Regions from separate parts of the Actinomadura sp. NPDC000600 genome, predicted to be linked through region 3. Evidence: predicted binding sites of a transcription regulator. Region 3 holds the regulator's gene; each other region holds the start of a gene.

What was found. Region 3 encodes HrcA, which represses chaperone genes, less so after heat shock. Its sites were predicted from a motif close to TTGGCACTCTCNNNNNGAGAGTGCCAA; they were not measured.
Positions count from the first base shown of each region.
Region 1: the regulator HrcA is predicted to act here: its motif matches at 2,944-2,970, upstream of ABWI07_RS08485 (FmdB family zinc ribbon protein).
Region 2: the regulator HrcA is predicted to act here: its motif matches at 2,575-2,601, upstream of groES (co-chaperone GroES).

Region 1 covers NZ_JBEUPD010000004.1:271,907-278,665, forward strand. Annotated here, with positions in the region: gene ABWI07_RS08470 (5-formyltetrahydrofolate cyclo-ligase) at 1-212, shown strand, start outside; gene ABWI07_RS08475 (NAD(P)-dependent oxidoreductase) at 304-1,293, shown strand; gene ABWI07_RS08480 (potassium/proton antiporter) at 1,397-2,881, shown strand; gene ABWI07_RS08485 (FmdB family zinc ribbon protein) at 3,009-3,356, shown strand; gene ABWI07_RS08490 (MMPL family transporter) at 3,750-5,876, shown strand; gene ABWI07_RS08495 (S-methyl-5'-thioadenosine phosphorylase) at 5,999-6,759, shown strand, end outside.
Region 2 covers NZ_JBEUPD010000068.1:7,558-14,316, reverse strand. Annotated here, with positions in the region: gene ABWI07_RS42875 (sigma-70 family RNA polymerase sigma factor) at 1-142, opposite strand, end outside; gene groL (chaperonin GroEL) at 428-2,056, opposite strand; gene groES (co-chaperone GroES) at 2,142-2,450, opposite strand; gene ABWI07_RS42860 (class I SAM-dependent methyltransferase) at 2,718-3,974, shown strand; gene ABWI07_RS42855 (coiled-coil domain-containing protein) at 4,697-6,346, shown strand; gene ABWI07_RS42850 (aminoglycoside phosphotransferase family protein) at 6,533-6,759, shown strand, end outside.
Region 3 covers NZ_JBEUPD010000021.1:93,807-100,565, reverse strand. Annotated here, with positions in the region: gene hemW (radical SAM family heme chaperone HemW) at 1-1,113, shown strand, start outside; gene ABWI07_RS27765 (DUF3097 domain-containing protein) at 1,311-2,123, opposite strand; gene hrcA (heat-inducible transcriptional repressor HrcA) at 2,328-3,338, shown strand; gene dnaJ (molecular chaperone DnaJ) at 3,339-4,472, shown strand; gene ABWI07_RS27750 (16S rRNA (uracil(1498)-N(3))-methyltransferase) at 4,633-5,364, shown strand; gene ABWI07_RS27745 (hypothetical protein) at 5,375-6,061, opposite strand; gene ABWI07_RS27740 (SigE family RNA polymerase sigma factor) at 6,058-6,645, opposite strand.

The DNA.
Region 1 (6,759 bases), on a different contig from region 3:
TCGTGCCCGCGGTGGCGGTCGACCGGCGGGGCGTGCGCCTCGGCCGCGGCGGCGGGTCCTACGACCGGGCGCTCGCGCGCGTGGGCCCGGCCATCCTGACCGTGGCGCTGCTGTACGACGGGGAACTGGTCGACAGCGTCCCGGCCGAGCCGCACGACCAGCGCGTCCGGGCCGCGGTGACGCCGTCCCGGGGGCTGGTCCGCCTGGGCTGACCTGCTCGCGACGGCCGGCCTGCTCGTAGAGTGAGAGGGCCAAGATCGCGGCTGGGGGACGCGGTCGAGTACGCCCGACGGGAGGTTCGAGATGACGGCGCCGTGGCGGATCCTTTCCCTGCCCCCGATCGCGGACGAGATCGTCCAGGGGTTGCTCGCCCCGCTGGGAGACGCCGTCGAGGTGACGTTCCCGCGGACCAGGGACCGGGCGGGCCTGCTCGCCGCGCTGCCCGGCGCCGACCTGGTGATCGGCGACTTCACCGGTCGGCTGGCGCTGGACGCCGAGGCCGCGGCCGCCGCGCCGCGGGTCTCGTTCGTCCAGGTGCCCGCGGTCGGGACCGACAGCACAGACCTCGCCGCGTGGGCCGCCGCGGGCGTGCCCGTGGCGAACGCGGCGGGGTTCAACGCGCGCGGGGTCGCCGAGTGGGCGGTCGGCGCGGCGTTCGCGCTGTGCCGCAACCTCGCGTGGGGCGACCGCGCCGTCCGCGCGGGCGGCTGGCCGCAGATGGAGATGACGGGACGCAACCCGCGCGAGATCCACACGCAGCGGGTCGGCATCGTCGGGTTCGGCGCGATCGGCGCCGAGGCCGCGCGGCTGTTCGCGGCCCTGGGCTGCACCGTCTCGTACTGGACGAGGCGGAGGCGCCCGGAGGCGGCGGCGACGTACCGGGAGCTGGACGACCTCCTGGCGACGTCCGACATCCTCGTCCTCGCCCTGCCGCTCACAGAGGAGACGAGGGGGCTGATCGGCCCGGAGCGGCTGGCCCTGCTGCCGGACAGGGCGCTGCTGGTGAACGTGGCGCGCGGGGGCATCGCGCCTGACGACGCCGTACTGGCCGCACTGGATTCGGGACGTCTGGCGGGGGCCGCGCTGGACGTGTTCGAGCAGGAGCCCCTTCCGGAGGACCATCCGCTGCGCTCCCGTGAGGACGTCCTTCTGTCGCCGCACACGGCGGGGGGATCCGTGCAGTCGCAGCTGAACCTGCTCGGGATGGTGCGCGACAACGTCACCGCGGCCGTTCAGGGACGGGACGTAGCGAACGTGGTGAACGGGGTAAAACCACAGGTCATTCGGCGATAAGCGGCATCCCGGACACGCCGTCCCTCAACTGTAAATATGCGATCGGCCCGTGAATCTGTAGGATTCCTAAACGATCAAGTTTGACGACCTCGAAGGGTGGGATGTGCACCTCGACATCTGGCTACTCCTCGGGGCCACGCTGGTACTCAGCGCGATCGTCGCCGTCCGGCTGTCGCACCAGGCGGGCCTCCCCACGCTGCTGGCGTACATGGGCCTCGGACTCCTCATCGGCGAGTCGGGCCCCCTCCACATCCGGTTCGACAACGCGGAACTGGCCGAGACGCTCGGCCTCGCGGCCCTCGTGCTCATCCTCGCCGAGGGCGGCGTCACCACCAGCTGGCGGCGCATGCGGCCCTCGGTCCCCGCCGCCCTCAGCGTGTCCACCCTCGGCACCCTGATCAGCATCGTCGTCGTCGCGCTCGCCGCCATGTGGCTCGTCGGCATGGAATGGCGCTCGGCATTCCTGCTCGCCGCCGTGCTCGCCCCCACCGACGCGGCCGCGGTGTTCTCGGTGCTGCGGCGGCTGCCCCTGCCGTCCCGGCTGACCGGGCTGCTGGAGGCCGAGTCCGGCTTCAACGACGCCCCCGTCGTGATCATCGTGGTCACGCTCAGCACCCATACCGGCGCCCCCAACCTGGCGGAGCTGCTCGGCATCATGGTGTACGAGCTGGTCGCGGGCGGGATCGTCGGCGTCGCGATCGGCTGGCTGGGCGCGCAGGCGCTGCGCCGCGTCGCGCTGCCCGCCTCCGGCCTCTACCCCATCGCCGTGCTGTCGCTGTCGATCGGCTCCTACGGGGCCGCCTCCCTGATGCACGCCAGCGGGTTCCTCGCCGTCTTCGTCAGCGCCCTCGTCCTCGGGAACTCGCGGCTCCCGCACCGCCCCGCCACACGGGGCTTCGCCGAGGGCGTCGGATGGCTCGCGCAGATCGGGCTGTTCGTGATGCTGGGCCTGCTGGCCGACCCCGGCGACCTGCCCGGCCACATCCTTCCCGCGCTCGTCGTCGGCTTCGTCCTGCTGCTGGTGGCCCGCCCGCTTTCGGTGGTGCTGTCCACGCTGGGCTTCGGGCTGTCGTGGGGCGAGAAGATGTTCGCGTCCTGGGCGGGGCTGCGGGGGGCCGTCCCGATCGTCCTCGCCACCATCCCGATGGTCGCGGACGTCGGGAACGCCGACCGGCTCTTCGCGATCGTGTTCAACATCGTCGTGGTGTTCACCCTGCTCCAGGGGCCGACGCTGCCGCTCGCGGCGCGGCTGTGCCGGCTGCGGAGCGACGAGCAGACCCGCGAGCTGGACGTCGAGGCGGCGCCACTGGAGGAGCTGCACGCCGACCTGCTGGAGGTGCGGATCCCCACCGACTCGATGATGAGCGGTGTGGAGATCTTCGAGCTGCGGCTGCCGCCCGGCGCGTCCATCACCCTGGTCGTGCGGGACGGGGCGAGCTTCGTGCCCGAGCCCACGACGCCCCTGCAGGCGGGCGACACGCTGCTGGTCGTGACCACCGCCGAGGTGCGCGAGGCCACCGAGCGCAGGCTGCGCGCGGTCAGCCGCAAGGGCAGGCTGGCGGGCTGGTTCGGGGAGAAGGGGACCTGACCCGGGCCATGCCCGGCCTGGGAACATCCCGGGGGCGAATCCTGTTCTCCGCATGGGTACCATTAGCAGTCGTCTAGAGTGAGTGCCAGTCCGGCCCGCCGCCGGGCTGAGGCAGCGAGGAGGAACCGTGCCGACGTATCAGTACGTTTGCACCGAGTGCGGCGAGCCTCTGGAGGTCGTGCAGAAGTTCAGCGACGACGCGCTGACCGAGTGCCCGGCGTGCAGCGGCAGGCTCCGCAAGGTCTTCTCCGCCGCGGGGATCATCTTCAAGGGCTCGGGCTTCTACCGCACCGACAGCCGCGGCTCCGGCAAGTCGTCCTCCACCGTGGGGGCCTCGTCCAACGGCTCGTCGAACGGGTCGTCCAACGGCTCTTCGAGCGACTCCGCCAAGTCGGACTCGTCCTCGTCGTCCGCCGACTCGTCGTCGTCCTCGTCGTCCGGCAAGACGTCGTCCTCGACCGAGAAGGTCGCCTGACCTCGTAAGACCTCTCCGCACGCACCGGGGGGCCCGTCCGGGTCCCCCGGCTTTCGCCGTTCCTCCGAGCCGCCGCCTACGTCTCCCGGCGTAGGCGGCGGCTTTCGTTTGCCCCGGAAGAGGTAGTGCGGGTCCGTCCCCACGCCTGACGCGGCACCGCATGCGTTTCGCGACCATGGATGAGACGAGGGGGCGACCCCAGTCCGGCAGGACTCCTCCTCTCATGCGACTTGACTTAGCTCTACTTTAGAGAGACTCTCTTAACGAGATGCTCACCCGGAGTGAGCCTTTCGAGGATTCGCGATAGTACTTGACATGTCTCGCCAGACGAGAGACTCTTTGGTCCAACGCGACATATCTCGATTTCGCCCGGTTGCACACAGGAGAGGAACCATGAGCGCACCTAGCCCGGCTCCCCCCAGGCCGCGGTCGTACCGCCTGGCCGGACTGATCGCCGGACGGCGTACCAAATGGGCCGTCCTGGCCCTCTGGATCGTCCTGCTGGCCGCCCTCGGCCCCCTCGCCGGCAAGCTCGGCGACGTCGAGAAGAACGACGCGGCCTCCTGGCTGCCCGCCGGGGCCGAGTCCACGCGGGTCGTCGAGTTGGAGAAGCAGTTCCGCAAGGACGAGACGATGCTCGCCGTCGTCGTCTACGAGCGGTCCGGCGGGATCACCGCGGCGGACAGGGCCAAGGCCGAGTCCGACCTGGCGGCCTTCCAGAAGCTGCCTGGAGCGCAGAAGGCGCAGGGGCCGTTCCCGTCCAAGGACGGCAAGGCCCTGCAGACCCTCGTGCCGCTGACGGACGAGGACCTCATCGCCGCCGTCGACCAGGCACGCGACCTCGCCGAGCGCGGGCCTCCCGGGCTGGCCTCGCACGTCACCGGTCCCGCCGGCGGCGGCGCCGACCAGTTCGAGGTCTTCCAGAGCCTGGACGGCTTCCTGCTCATCGCCGCCGGCCTCGTCGTCATCGTCCTGCTGCTGTTCATCTACCGCAGCCCCGTCCTGTGGTTCGTCCCCGTGCTCAGCGCCGTCTTCGCCTTGGGGCTGGCCCAGTCGACGGTGTATCTGCTCGCCAAGTACGCGGACCTCACCGTCAACGGCCAGAGCGCCGGCATCCTGACCGTCCTCGTCTTCGGTGTCGCCACCGACTACGCGCTCCTGCTCGTCGCCCGCTACAGGGAAGAACTCCACCGGCATGAGGACCGGCACGAGGCCATGGCGTACGCGCTGCACCGCGCCGCGCCCGCCATCATCGCCTCCGCCGCCACCGTGGCCGTCGGGCTGCTGTGCCTGATGCTCGCCGAGATGAACTCCACCGCCGGCATGGGCCCCGTCGCCGCCGCGGGCGTCCTCACCGCGCTCGCCGCCATGACGACCCTCCTGCCCGCACTCCTGGTCATCTGCGGCCGCTGGCTGTTCTGGCCCCTGATCCCCCGCTACGACGCCAAGTACCTGGAGCCCGAGGCCTACGAGGCCGAGCACGGCATCTGGAGCCGCGTGGCCGGGATGGTCGGGAAGCGCCCGCGCGCGCTCTGGGCCGCGACCATGCTCGGGCTGATCGTCCTCACCCTCGGCCTGGGCTCGCTCAAGGCGGACGGCCTGTCGGACGCGGGCCAGTTCACCGGCAAGCCCGACTCGGTGAAGGGCTCGGAGGTCGTCGCCCGGCACTACGCCGCCGGTTCGGGCGCGCCGGCCGTCGTCATCGGCAAGGCGCCGGCCTCCGAACAGATCGCCCAAGCCGTGCGGGGAACAGCGGGCGTCGCCGAGGTGAGCGCCCCGGTCACGGCGAACGGCGACGTCAAGTTCGAGGCGACGCTGAAGGACGCCGCCGACAGCCAGGCCGCACGCGAGACCATCGACCGCCTGCGGTCCGCGGTGCACGCCGTCCCGTCCGCGGACGCCAAGGTCGGCGGCATGACGGCGACGTCCCTGGACATCAAGCGCGCCTCGGCCCGCGACAACAAGGTGATCATCCCGATCGTGCTGGGCGTGGTGCTCCTCATCCTCATCGCGCTGCTGCGCGCCCTCGTCGCGCCGCTGCTGATGATGGGCACCGTGGTGCTGTCGTTCCTCGCCTCGCTCGGCGCCTGCGCGGTGATCTTCGAGCACGCCTTCGGATTCGAGGGCACCGACTCCGGGTTCCCGCTGCTGGCCTTCATCTTCCTGGTCGCGCTGGGGGTCGACTACAACATCTTCCTGATGCACCGCGTCCGGGAGGAGTCGCAGACGCTCGGCACGCGGCGCGGCATCCAGCGGGGCCTCACCGTCACCGGCGGTGTCATCACCTCGGCCGGCCTCGTCCTCGCGGCCACCTTCGCGTCCATGGTCACGCTGCCGCTGGTGTTCATGGTCGAGATGGGCTTCGCGGTCGCGTTCGGCGTCCTGCTCGACACCCTCGTCGTCCGGTCGCTGCTGCTGCCCGCCCTGTCCTACGACATCGGGCGGCGGATCTGGACGCCGGGACGCCTCGCCAAGGAGGCGCCGACGGAACCGGCCAAGGTGCTGGACCCGGTCGGCTGACGTCGTCGGACGCGGAGAGGGGCCCGGCTCCGGCCGGGCCCCTCGCCCGCTCCGCCGCGGAGTTATCCACAATCGGTGGACGGCCTGCCGGGGACGGCGCCCGGGTGGCTAGGGTCGGCGACATGTCCACTTCGGCTTCCGCGTCCCAACCCGCCGCCGAGATCGGCGTCATCGGCGGCTCCGGGTTCTACTCGTTCCTCGACGACGTCGAGGAGGTGCGGGTCGACACCCCCTACGGCCCGCCGAGCGACCCCATCGCGATCGGCGAGCTGGCGGGCCGCCGCGTCGCGTTCGTCCCCCGGCACGGCCGCGACCACCGCTTCCCCCCGCACAAGATCCCCTACCGGGCCAACATGTGGGCGCTGCGGTCCCTCGGCGTCCGCCAGGTGCTCGGGCCGTGCGCGGTCGGCTCCCTCACCCCCGACCACGGGCCCGGCACGCTGGCCGTCCCCGACCAGCTCGCCGACCGGACGTCCGGGCGCGACCAGACCTACTACGAGCACGGCGCCGCCGTCCACGTCTCCTTCTCCGACCCCTACTGCCCGACGGGCCGCCGCGCCGTCGCCGAGTCCGCGCGCGCCTCGGGGTGGGAGCCGGTCGACAGCGGCACCCTCGTCGTCATCGAGGGCCCCCGCTTCTCCACCCGGGCCGAGTCCCAGTGGTTCGCCTCGCAGGGGTGGACGCTGATCGGGATGACCGGCCACCCGGAGGCCGTCCTCGCCCGCGAGCTGGCGCTCTGCTACACCTCGCTCTGCCTCGTCACCGACCTCGACGCGGGCATCGAGGAGGGCGAGGGCGTCACGATGGAGGAGGTCCTGCGCGTCTTCGGCGACAACATCGACCGGCTCCGCGGGGTCGTCGCCGACGTCGTCAAGGCGCTGCC
Region 2 (6,759 bases), on a different contig from region 3:
CGCCGTCGCCGGCGTCGGCGGCGCGCAGCGCCCGCGTCCCGCGGCCGAGACCGCCGGGAGGCGGAGGGGCCGGCCCGCTCGAGGGTTCGGCAGCGCGCGCGGTCATGGTCCCGGCGAAGCATCCCTCGGTCACGTCAAGCATGATGCCCAGCACCCCCGGGCGTGTCTCCACTGTCCTCTACAACGGAATGGTCACAGTGCGGGAGCGAACCTGGAGTTATTACGCGTCGTGGTCACTCCGCTGCCGCGCGTCGCGCGCTTTTCCGGCGAGAACGCGCTTTCTCCGATGAGAACGCAACCCGTCCGTCGGACCCGGCCCTGGCCCGAGGACGGCCCTCCTGCCGGAGACGCAGCGAGACCCCCGCCTGGAGGGGCGGGGGTCTCGCCTACGCTTCCCGGACGGGACGAGCCCGCCGGTCGGCCGTTCTCAGTGGCCGTGGCCGTGACCGTGGCCGTGACCGCCGCCGGCGGCCTCCTCGGCCTCCTCCGGCTTGTCGACCACGAGCACCTCGGTGGTGAGCAGCATGCCCGCGATGGAGGCGGCGTTGGTGACCGCCGAGCGGGTGACCTTCACCGGGTCGATGACGCCCTGGGCGATCAGGTCGCCGTACTCGCCGGTGGCGGCGTTGTAGCCGTGCCCGGCCTGCAGCTCCTGCACCTTGGAGACGACGACGTAGCCCTCCTGGCCGGCGTTCTCGGAGATCCAGCGCAGCGGCTCGGGCAGCGCGCGGCGGACCGCCTCGGCGCCGGTGGCCTCGTCGCCGGACAGGCCGAGGGCGCCGAAGCCCTCCTTGGCGACGTGCACCAGGGCGCTGCCGCCGCCGGAGACGATGCCCTCCTCGATCGCCGCGCGGGTCGCCGAGATGGCGTCCTCGAGGCGGTGCTTCTTCTCCTTCAGCTCCACCTCGGTGGCGGCGCCGACGCGCAGCACGCAGACCCCGCCGGCCAGCTTGGCCAGGCGCTCCTGCAGCTTCTCGCGGTCCCAGTCGGAGTCGCTGTTCTCGATCTCGACCTTGATCTGGTTGATCCGGGCGGTCACCTCGTCCGCCGAGCCCTCGCCGTCGACGATGGTGGTGGCGTCCTTGGTGACGGTGATCCGGCGGGCGCGACCGAGGTCCTCCAGCCCGATCGAGTCGAGCTTGAGGCCGATGGCCTCGCTGACGACCTGGCCGCCGGTCAGGGTGGCCATGTCGCCGAGCATCGCCTTGCGGCGGTCGCCGAAGCCGGGCGCCTTGACCGCGACGGACAGGAACGTGCCGCGGATCTTGTTGGCGACGAGCAGCGCAAGGGCCTCGCCCTCGACGTCCTCGGCCACCACGAGCAGCGGCTTCTTGGTCTGCGCGACCTTCTCCGCCAGCGGCAGGAACTCCTGCACGTTGGAGATCTTGCCGTCCACGATGAGCACGTAGGCGTCCTCCAGGACGGCCTCCATGCGCTCGTGGTCGGTGACCATGTGCGGCGACAGGTAGCCCTTGTCGAACTGGAGGCCCTCGGTGAACTCCAGCTCGAGGCCCATGGTGTGGGCCTCCTCGACGGTGATGACGCCGTCCTTGCCGACCTTCTCGAATGCCTCGGCGATCAGCTCGCCGATCTGCGGGTCCTGGGCCGAGATGGTCGCGACGTGCGCGATCTCGCCCTTCTCCTCGACCTCGCGGGCCGACTTCAGCAGCTGGTCGGACACGTACTGGGCGGCCGCGTCGATGCCGCGCTTGAGGGCGAGCGGCGACGCGCCGGCCGCCACGTTGCGGGTGCCCTCCCGGACCAGCGCCTGCGCGAGGACGGTCGCCGTGGTGGTGCCGTCACCCGCGATGTCGTTGGTCTTGGTCGCCACTTCCTTGGCGAGCTGGGCCCCGAGGTTCTCGTAGGGGTCCTCCAGCTCCACCTCGCGGGCGATGGTGACGCCGTCGTTGGTGATCGTCGGCGCGCCGAACTTCTTGTCGATGACGACGTTGCGGCCGCGCGGGCCGATCGTCACCTTGACGGCGTCCGCGAGAGCGTTGACGCCGCGCTCAAGAGCCCGGCGAGCGTCCTCCTCGAACTCCAGGATCTTCGCCATGCGGATACTCCTCTTTCACGCGATCCGCCCCGGCGGGCCGCCCGAAGGCGGCGCCGACCGGGGCGGGTGCATCACGTCTCGGTGATTACTTCTCGATGACCGCGAGCACGTCGCGGGCCGAGAGGACGAGGTACTCCTCGCCGTTGTACTTGACCTCGGTGCCGCCGTACTTGCTGTAGAGCACGACCTCGCCGACCTTGACGTCGACCGGGACGCGCTCGCCCTTGTCGTCGACGCGACCCGGGCCAACGGCAAGGACGGTGCCCTCCTGGGGCTTCTCCTTGGCGGTGTCCGGAATCACCAGGCCCGACGCGGTGGTGGTCTCGGCCTCAAGCGGCTGGACGACGATGCGGTCCTCAAGCGGCTTGAGAACAACCTTGGTGGCGGTCGTCACGATCTGACCTCCCCTTCGATTGGTCCTCGGCCGGCCATGGATGACCGACCAGCACATGTGACAGAAGAGGCGACCCTGGACCGGCCTGCCGTCGCGGGTGCCAGACCGACCTTCGTCGCTGTGGTTGGCACTCTACCCTTGAGAGTGCCAGTCGTGAGACTATTCCGTGCCCGTTACCCCGTCAACACGGACACGAACCCGCCGACCGGCCGTCTCCGGACGTTCACCGGGCCCGGGGTTCCGCTTCCTGCCGCTAACTTCCACCCTATGGACATCGCGTCGTTCCGGGCCCTGCGCACCCCCTCCGGCCAGGCGCTCCTCAGGGAGGCGGCCGAGGCGGACGTGAGCGAGGACGGTCTGCTCGCCACGGCGTCGCGGCTGCGCGAACGGCACGACGACCCCTCGCTCGTGGCCGCCGCGCTGACCCAGGTGCGGTTGCGGGCGCGGGCCCGCGCCAAGTTCGGGGCCGACGCCGACCGCATGTACTTCACGCAGGCGGGGCTTGAGCAGTCCACCCGCGCGAGCGTGGCGGCCTACCGTGCCGCACGGTTCGCGGACCGGCTGCCCGGGGCGCGCGTGCTGGAACTGGGGTGCGGGATAGGGGCCGACCTCATCGCCCGAGCGCGCGCGGGCCTCATCGGGGAAGGCGTGGAGCTGGACCCGCTGACGGCCGAGGTGGCCCGCGCCAACGTGGCCGCTCTCGGACTGGAAGGTCTCGCCTCCGTGCGGGCCGGGGACGCGACCAAGGAGGACCCGGCCGGGTTCGACGCGGTCTTCGCCGACCCTGGACGGCGCACGGCGCGCGGCCGGGTCTTCGATCCCCGCTCGTACGAACCGCCGTTCGACGTCGTCCTGGAGATGGCCCGGCAGGTGCCCGCCGCCTGCCTGAAGGTCGCACCCGGCATCCCCCATGAGGCCGTACCGGACGATGCCGAGGCCGAGTGGATCTCGGTCGGCGGCGACGTGAAGGAGGCCGCCCTATGGCTGGGCGGGCTGGCAGGCGACGCGGGCCGGCGGGCCACTCTCCTCTCGTCCGACATCCGTTTCCCAGAGACCGAGCCCCTGCCCGAGACAGAGCCCCGGGTCTGGACGCTGACTTCCAGCGGCGCGGGCGAGCCCGACGTGCGTGCATGGGGCCGGTACCTGTACGAGCCTGACGGCGCCGTGATCCGGGCCCACCTGGTCGGCGAGGTCGCGGATCTGGTCGGCGGCGGCCTGGCGGACCCCCGCATCGCGTACGTCACGTCAGACGAGCTGCGCCCGACGCCGTTCGCCTCCGCCTACGAGATAGAGGACGTGCTGCCCTTCTCCGTGAAGCGGCTGCGCGCCGAGCTGCGCCGCCGCGAGGTCGGCGTGCTGACCGTCAAGAAGCGCGGTTCCGCCGTCGACGTGGACCGGCTCCGCCGCGACCTCGGGTTCGGCGGGCGCCGCGCGGGACGGGGCGCCGAAGAGCTGACCCTCGTGGTGACCCGTGTGGGACGCGACCCCGTCGCACTGCTGACGCACCCCGTCGCCGGAGCCTGACCCGCCGGACACGCGGTCTGCCCCTCGGGAACGCGGCCTGACCCTCGGGAACGCGGTCTGCCCCTCGGGAACGCGGCCTGACCCGCCGGGGACGGGCGCCGTCCGGCAACCCTTCCCAAAGATCTTCCACCCGGCGGCGCAACACCAAGCGGGGCAGGGCGACGCGCCACGGCGGTGCAAATCATCGGCGCTTTCCGGCATTGCGCGCACCAGGGATTGCGGCCACCCGGCAAGGGCATGGGGCGGCCGTGGAAATCGGTGCGCGGAGCCCGAGCGGCCCGGAAACACCAAGGCAGGTTCAGCGGCAGGGCCATCGGCGCCCTCGAAGCCGTCCCGAAAAAGCGCGGATCCGGCCCCGCCGTGTCACGCTCGCCGCACGCGCGTCGGGCAGGGTGTAGCCGACCGCGGGTTCGCGAACTGACGATGTTGGACGAGATGTACGGACAGAACGCCACCCAGAACGCCGGACCCGTCCCGCCGCGCCCGCCGCCGTCCACCCCACTTATCCCCACGAAAATAGCGAGAGCCGCAAAACGGGAAACCCGCCATGAAATCAGCTATTTCCAACTAGTCGCCCTAGCCGGATAACAGGCGCATCCCGCAGAACTCGCAACTTTCTCTACTACCCGTTTTAGGCGCGCTCTACACGCACTACAGTGGCCACTCCAGAGATTCATTTGCCGTGCGTCATTTCGTCGCGCCGGCACACGAAGGAGCATCGGGTGGAAACGAATCACAACTTCCTGCAGACGGGGGGTCAACCGGTTTCGGACCGGATGCGGGAGTTGCTCGCCCGTGCGGCGCAGGACCACGTCTATGAACAGCGCTCACAGGGTCAGGTCCTGGACGAGATTCGCCAGCGTCTGGAAGGCATGGAGTGGCTGCTCCGCGAGGTCCGCGAGCGGGAGCTCAACGGGCTGACCGGGCAGATCGAGAGCGTCCGCGGGCAGGTCGACGAACTGTCCGGCAAGCCCCCTGAATGGGCCGAGGGCCTGGCCGAGCACATCGAGGCGTTCGGCGAGCGGGTCAAACCCGTGGCCGAGCTGCCCGCGCTGTGGGCCGACGTCGGCGTGGTGGCCGAGAACGTCGACGAGGGCCTCACCCGCATCCAGGCCGTCCTCGACTCGGCGCAGCAGATCACCGACGCCACGCAGCAAGCGTCGCGGCGCATGGACGACATGACCAAGCGGCTGGACAAGCTCCAGGGCAGCATGGAGGCCGCGTCCGTCCGCTTCAACCGGCTCGACAAGTCGCTCGCGGAGCTCGGCCACCGGTCCGAGCGGCTCGAACACTCGATCAACGGGGTCACGGCGAGGGTCGACCAGGCGCTCGGCGAGATGGCCGACCGCACGGAGCAGGGCCTCGAGGCGGTCAGCGGTCGGGTCGAGGGCGTCGGCGGCCGCCTCGACGGCATCGACGGCCGGCTGGACGGCGTCGATGGCCGCCTCGAAGGGCTGTCGGGCAAGCTGGAGGGCCTCGACGGCCGGTTCGAGGGGGTCGACGGCCGCATCGACGGGGTCGGCGAGCGGATCAGCCGGCTCCCCGCCGCGCTGGGGATCGCCGAGGTGCACCGGGCGCTGACCGACCTCGCGCAGCGCCCGGACGCCGAGTACGGCGACCGGTTCGACGCGCTGGAGAAGCACCTCGCGGAGGCCGTCGACCCGCTGGTCGAGGAGCTGCGCGCCCGGCCGGACCGCGACGAGGTCAAGGCCACCATGGCGCAGATCGCCGAGACCGCCTACAGCGACGTGGCCAAGCGCATGGACGAGTTCTCCCGCCGGTTCGAGGACGTGCACGACGACGTCCGCAAGCGCATCGAGGGCATCCACGACGAGGTCGCCAAGCGGGTCGACGGCGCGCTGGAGGAGTTCACCGCGCAGGTCGACCTCGTCTCCCGCCGCGTCGAGTCCGTGCACGTCGACGTGGCCAAGCAGGTCGAGTCGGTGCACAACGAGATGTCGCGGCAGGTCAGCGGCGTCCACCACGACTTCGGCAAGCGGATCGGCGACATCCACGACGACGTCACGCGGCAGGTCGGCACCATCCACGAGGACGTCGCCAAGCAGGTCGGCCACATGCAGGAGGACGTCGCGCGGCAGGTCGGCGGCGTCCAGGCGGAGTTCGCGCGGCGGGTGGAGAGCATGCAGGACGATGCCGCCCGGCGCGCCGACGCGGCGCAGGCCGAGTTCGCCAAGCGCTTCTCCCATGTGGAGGACGAGGTCGGCCGGAAGGTGGACGGCGTCCACGACGATGTGTCCAAGCAGGTCAACGCGGTGCACGAGGACGTGCTGAAACGGCTGTCCACCCTGGAGGAGACGATGCTCGCGCTCGCCGAGGCGCTGCTGCGTCCCCGCCGCGAGGCCAAGGACTGACGAGTGTCCGGGTGGGGCCGGCGCGGGCCCCACCCGGCATCCCCGTACCTCCCGGTATTCGCCGTGTTCGTCCGGTGAACCGCCGGGATGACCGGAGATGCTTCCCTCATGTCACCCCGATGACGTGCGTTTTGTTACTTTCCGTCTTCGCAAAATCACTCCCAATACCCATCGGAATCCGTTTTCATGGATCAGGTGACCCACACACCGGCTCCCTGCCTGCCGACCGGCGTCCCGCCCGGGCACACCACCCTGCGCTGGGTGGAGGACTGCCTCGGCAAGGGCGCCGAGGTCCGCATGGTGCGGCCCCTCGCCGGCACCGCCCACGCCAACCACGCCCTCCTCGTCGAGAGCCGCTCCGGCGAGGCCCACCACCTCGTCCTGCGCCGCTGGACCTCCCGCGAAGCGGCCCC
Region 3 (6,759 bases):
TACGTGCACGTGCCGTTCTGCGTGACCCGGTGCGGGTACTGCGACTTCAACACCTACACGGCGACGGAGCTGGGGCCTGGGGCGAGCCGAGACTCCTACGCCGACACCGCCATCCGCGAGGTCCGGATGGCCCGGCGCGTCCTCGGGGAGGCGGACCTGCCCGTCGAGACCGTCTTCGTCGGCGGCGGTACCCCGACCCTCCTAGCGCCGGACGACCTGGGCCGCGTGCTGGCCGCGATCGACGCCGAGTTCGGCCTGGCCCCAGGGGCGGAGGTCACCACCGAGGCCAACCCCGAGTCGGTGGACGAGGCGTACATCGGCAAGCTCCGCGAGGCCGGGTTCACGCGCGTCTCGTACGGCATGCAGAGTGCGCGCGAGCACGTCCTCGCCGTCCTGGAACGCGCGCATACGCCCGGACGCGTCCCGCAGGTCGTCGAGTGGACCCGCAAGGCGGGCTTCGAGCACATCAACCTCGACCTCATCTACGGGACGCCAGGGGAGACGGACGACGACTGGAGGGGCTCCCTGGAAGCGGCCTTGGCGGCGGAGCCCGACCACGTGTCCGCCTACGCGCTCATCGTCGAAGAGGGCACCCGCCTCGCGGCGCAGGTGAGGCGCGGCGAACTGACCGCGCCCGACGACGACGCCATGGCCGACCGCTACCTGATCGCCGACGAGCTGCTCAGCGCCCACGGCCTGCACTGGTACGAGATCTCCAACTGGGCCGCCGACCCACGCGCCGCCTGCCGGCACAACATGCTCTACTGGACGGGCGCCGACTGGTGGGGCGTCGGCCCGGGCGCCCACAGCCACGTCGGCGGAACCCGCTGGTGGAACGTCAAGCACCCCGCCGCCTACGCCGCCCGCCTCGCCGAGGGCACCACCCCCGCCCACGCCCGGGAGATCCTCACCGACGAAGACCGGCACATCGAACGCGTCATGCTCGAACTGCGCCTGGCCCAGGGCTGCCCTACCAACCTCCTGGACGACGAAGCCGCCCGCAGCCTGATAGACGAGGGCCTGATCGAACCCGCTCCCTACGAGCAGGGGCGAGCCGTCCTCACCCTCAAGGGCCGCCTCCTAGCCGACGCAGTAGTCCGAGCGCTGTGCTAGCCCAGGGGGTCGCCCCCCTGGGAAGACACAGTGCGGGCAGGCGCGTGGAGCGAGTGCAGCGAGCGCAACGCGCATGCCCGCCGACGCAGGCGACCGCAGCGACGCCTCACACGTCGTCACGGGCACGACAGGCCGCAACGGCGGCGTGAGGATCGCCTGCGTCGTGACGGGGGTTCCAGGGGGTCGCCCCCCTGGGTCTACACAGTAACAAAGTCGATCAGTTCTTCTACGCGGCCTAGTAGGGCTGGTTCCAGGTCGGTGTAGGTGTTCACCGAGTTGAGGATGCGTTTCCAGGCGGCGCCCGTGTCGTCGCCCCAGCCGAGTTCGGCGACCACGCCCTCCTTCCAGGGGATGCCTCGGGGGATGCGCGGCCAGGCGCGGATGCCTACGGCCGCGGGCTTGACGGCCTCCCAGATGTCGATGAAGGGGTGGCCGGTGACGAGGACGTACGGCGAGGTGACCTGGCCGGCGATCCGGGACTCCTTGGAGCCCTCCACGAGATGGTCGACCAGGACGCCGAGGCGCCGGTCCTCGCCGGGTTCGAACTCCTCGACGATGGCGGGCAGGTCGTCGACGCCTTCGAGGTACTCGACGACGACGCCCTCGACGCGCAGGTCGTGGCCCCAGATCTTCTCGACCAACTCGGCGTCGTGGACGCCCTCCACGTAGATGCGGCTCTCCTTGGCGACCTGCGCCCGCAGGCCCTGGACGGCGATCGAGCCGGAGGCGGACCGCGCCGGGCCCCTCGGCGCGGCGCTCGGCCGGACGAGGGTGACGGGCTTGCCGTCGATGAGGAACCCGGACTTGGTCAGCGGGAAGACCCGGCGCTTGCCGAACCGGTCCTCCAGGGTGACCCCGAACTTGTCGCAGCCGACCACGGCGCCGCAGAAACCGCTGTCGGGGTCCTCGGCGACGAGGCCCGGCTCGGCGGGCACCTCCGGGATCTGCCCCTTGCGCGGCCTGCGCCAGTCGCCCGCCAGCACGTCGTTTCCGTACTTCTTACTCCGCACAGGTCCGCACATTAACCCGCCGGGAGGCGCGTGCCCGGGCGGCCCGCTTTCCTCGGCGTGGCGTCCGTTCCGGGGCCGGATAGGATCACGCAGCCATGCGGAGAGTGCGGGGGCGCTCCAGCCGAGCCTTCCGGGCCGTAGACTTGGCACTCGAAAGCAAGGAGTGCCAGGAGCACGGCCCGGCCGGACGAAGGAGGTGACCACGTGCTGGACGACCGGAAACTAGCGGTCCTGCGCGCCATCGTCGAGGACTACGTCTCCACCAACGAACCGGTGGGGTCCAAGGCGCTGGCCGACCGGCACAACCTCGGCGTCTCGCCCGCGACCATCCGCAACGACATGGCGGTGCTGGAGGAGCAGGGCTACATCGCCCAGCCCCACACCAGCGCCGGGCGGGTCCCCACCGACAAGGGCTACCGGCTGTTCGTCGACCGGCTTTCCACGATCAAGCCGCTGTCGGTCGCCGAGCGCCGCGCCATCGAGACGTTCCTGTCCGGGGCGTACGACCTCGACGACGTCGTGGGCCGCACGGTGCGGCTGCTCGCGCAGCTGACCCGGCAGGTCGCGGTGGTGCAGTACCCGTCGCTGACCCGCTCGGCGGTGCGGCACGTGGAACTGGTCCCGGTGGCGGAGGGGCGGCTGCTGCTCGTCCTGATCACCAACACCGGGCGGGTGGAGCAGCGCGTCATCGAGACGGGGCCGATCTCCGAGGAATCGATCGGGCACCTGCGGGCGTTGCTCAACACGTGCCTGGACGGGCTCGGCTTCGGCGAGGTCCCGGCCGCGGTGGCGGACCTGCCCGACAAGGTGGGCCCGGACGACCGGCCGGTGGCGGCGGCGGTGCTGTCGGTGCTGCTGGAGACGCTCGTCGAGAAGCACGAGGAGAAGATCGTCTTCGCCGGGGCGGCCAACCTCGCCGCCGTGGACTTCTCGCAGAGCCTGCGGGACGTCCTGGTGGCGCTGGAGGAGCAGGTGGTCCTCATGCGGTTGCTCGGCGAGACCGGCGACTCCTCTACAGTTACGGTGCGGATCGGCACCGAGAACCCCGACCAGGGGCTGAAGTCGACCTCGGTCGTCGCCGCCGACTACGGGGTGGGCGACCTCACTCTGGCCCGGCTGGGAGTGCTCGGGCCGACACGCATGGATTACCCCAGCACGATGGGAGCGGTACGGGCAGTGGCACGCTACGTGGGACAGATCCTGGCGGGGTCGTAAGTGGCGAACGACTACTACGCGACCCTGGGCGTCCGGCGGGACGCCAGCGCCGACGAGGTCAAGAAGGCCTACCGCCGGCTCGCGCGGGAGCTCCACCCGGACGTCAACCCGGATCCGGAGACCCAGGAGCGGTTCAAGGAGATCACCCAGGCCTACGAGGTGCTCTCCGACCCCAAGAAGCGCGAGATGTACGACCTCGGCGCGGACCCCTTCGCGTCCGCCGGGGGCGCGGGCGCCGGCGGGTTCGGCGGCGCCGGGTTCCCGTTCAGCGACATCATGGACGCCTTCTTCGGCACCGCGACCTCGCGGGGCCCGCGCTCGCGCGCGCGGCGCGGCCGCAACGCGACGCTGCGGGTCGAGCTCGACCTCGCCGAGACCGCGTTCGGCACGACGCGGGAGCTCTCCATCGACACCGCGGTCGCCTGCACGACCTGCGAGGGGTCGGGCTGCGCGCCCGGCACCCACCCGGAGACCTGCGAGACGTGCCACGGCCGCGGCGAGGTCCAGCAGGTCCAGCGCTCGTTCCTCGGCCAGGTCATGACGGCCCGGCCGTGCCCGGCGTGCGGCGGCTTCGGCTCGGTGATCCGCAACCCGTGCACCGAGTGCTCCGGCGACGGCCGGGTCCGGACCCGCCGCACCGTCAAGGTGAAGATCCCGGCCGGGGTGGAGAACGGCATCCACATCCAGCTCGCCGGCGAGGGCGAGGTCGGCCCGGGCGGCGGCCCGCCCGGCGACCTGTTCCTGGAGATCGTCGAGAAGCCGCACCCCATCTTCGAGCGCGAGGGCGACGACCTGCACTGCACGGTCGAGATCCCGATGACGGCGGCGGCGCTCGGCACCAGCGTCACGATCGAGACGCTGGACGCGGCCGAGAGCGTCGACATCAAGCCCGGCACGCAGTCGGGGCAGGTCATCACGCTCTACAACCGGGGCGTCCGGCATCTCAACGAGAGCGGCCGCGGCGATCTGATGATCCACGTCAACGTGGAGACGCCGAACCGGCTCGACGAGGAGCAGGAGGAGCTGCTGCGGCGGCTCGCGGTGCTGCGCGGCGAGGAGCGCCCGCCCGGCAGGTTCGCCCCCGGGCAGCGCGGCGTGTTCTCCCGTCTCAAGGACGTCTTCAACCAGCACTGAAGCGCGGTGGCGGCGGCCTACCAGGAAGGCCGCCGCGGCGACTAAGAGCATGGCGGCAGGCCCCCGTACGAGCGGATCGGAACCGGGTGCGGGGGACGGCCTCGTGGGGAGCAGCGATGTGTTCAGCTGACCGGGCGCCCGCGCGCCGCGGGCGGCTCGGATGAGCCCGCCGGTCTTCCTCGCCGGGACGGACGCGCTTCAGCGCGACAGCGTGCTGCTGGACGGCCCCGAAGGGCGGCACGCGGCGGCCGTGCGGCGGCTGCGGCCGGGGGAGCGGGTCGACCTGACCGACGGCGAGGGCCTGCTGGCCGAGTGCGTCGTCACCGCCGCCGACCGGGCGACCCTCACGCTCGACGTGCTGGCCCGGCACCGGGAGCCGCCGCCCTCGCCCCGTCTGGTGGTCGTGCAGGCCCTCCCGAAGGGCGACCGGGGCGAGCTCGCGGTCGAGACCATGACCGAGGTCGGCGTGGACGAGATCGTCCCGTGGTCGGCGTCCCGGTGCGTCACCCGCTGGCGCCCGGAGCGCCGCGACAAGGCCCTCGGGCGCTGGCGCGCGACCGCCCGCGAGGCCGGCAAGCAGGCCCGGCGCGGCAGGCTGCCGGCGATGCCGGAGCTGGCCTCCACCGAGGACGTCGCCGAGCGGATCTCCGCCGCGGCCCTCGCCCTGGTCCTGCACGAGGAGGCCGAGGCGCCGCTGAGCGCCGTGGAGCCGCCCGCGGAGGGCGAGATCATCCTCGTGGTCGGCCCCGAGGGCGGGATCAGCGAGGACGAGCTGGAGCGCTTCCGCGCCGCGGGCGGTCGCCCAACGCGGCTCGGCCCGACCGTGCTGCGCACCTCGACGGCGGGCGTCGCGGCGGCGAGCGTCCTGCTGGCCGCCACCGGCCGCTGGTAGCGCCCGCCGGTCAGGGCGTCGTCGACGCGCCCTGCTCGGTGACGCTCGCGGGCTCGCTCGTCTCGGCCGGCGGCGTCGGCTGCTCGGTCGGCTTGCTCGACGGCTCGGGCGTGGTCGGGGCGGGCGGCGAGGAGGGCGTGGCCGGCGTCGTCTGCGTCGGCGTCTCGCTCGGGCACGGCGTGGTCGCCGGGGTCGGCGTGGAGGACGCGCTGGCCGAGGCGCCCGGCGAGGGTATGCGGCAGGACGAGAGCCCCGGCGAGGAACTGCTCGTCGGCGCCTCCGAGCTGCTCGGCTCGCCGGACTGGCTGCTCCCCGGCGACGAGGGGTCGGGGAACTGGGGGTCGTCGCCCTGTCCGGTGCGGTCGCCGGCGGCGTCGCCGCCCTCGTGGCCGGACCGGCTGCTGTTGCCGACCGACTGCTGGATCAGGTCGATCGTCCGGGGCGCCGTCACGCCCAGCCCGGCGATCAGCACGGCGGCGGCCACGGCGAGGACGGGCCGGGCCCAGTTCACGGTGAACCGGTCGAACCCGAAGCGCGCCGGGCCGAAGCGTCCGAGACCGAACCGGCGGCCGTGGCCGTCGGCGATGCGGGCCCGGATGCGCTCCAGGCCGTCGCCCGCGGGGTTGACCGAGTCCGCCTCCGCGTGCAGGGCGCGGCGGAGGATCTCGCCGTGCTCGTCGTGGGGGTCGGTGGTCATGAGAACTGCTCCAGGACGTTGCGTAGCGCGGTCATGCCGCGCGCCGTATGACTCTTCACGGCGCCGCGGGAGATGCCCATCGCGTTGGCGATCTCCGCTTCGGACAGATCGGCGTAGTAGCGAAGGACGAGCGCCTCCCGCTGGCGGGCGGGGAGCCGGGACAGCGCGTCGATCACCGCCGAGCGTTCCAGCTCCCCGATGGCCCCGGCTTCCGCGCTCGGCGCGTCGGGCAGCCCCTTGGGGGCGTACTTCTCGACGACGGCGCGGTGCCGGAGCACCGATCGCGACCGGTTGACCACCGACTGCCGCAGGTACGACAGGGCCTTGTCCGGGTCGCGCAGCCGGCGCCAGCCGCCGTGCATCGCGACGAACGCGTCCTGCACGACCTCCTCGGCCGTCCCCGCGTCCCGGACGAGCATGGCCGCCAGGCGCACCAGCGAACGGTAGTTGGCGCTGTAGAGGGCGGTCACCGCCTGATCGGCGTCCCAGGCGGCGGCCACCACGCCCGCCGTGCCCCTGGCCACGAGGGTCTCGGTCACGTCAGTGGGACGCGCACCCTCGTCGTTCGGTTTACGAAAGGGCATGTCCTGGTTTGCCTCGGTCACCTATCCGCCGCCTTTGCCGGCCCCCCGCCGTCCATTCGGACGATCGCGTCCGGCCGGCATGTACCGGGCGTTCCCGCCGGGGCGAGATGCGTC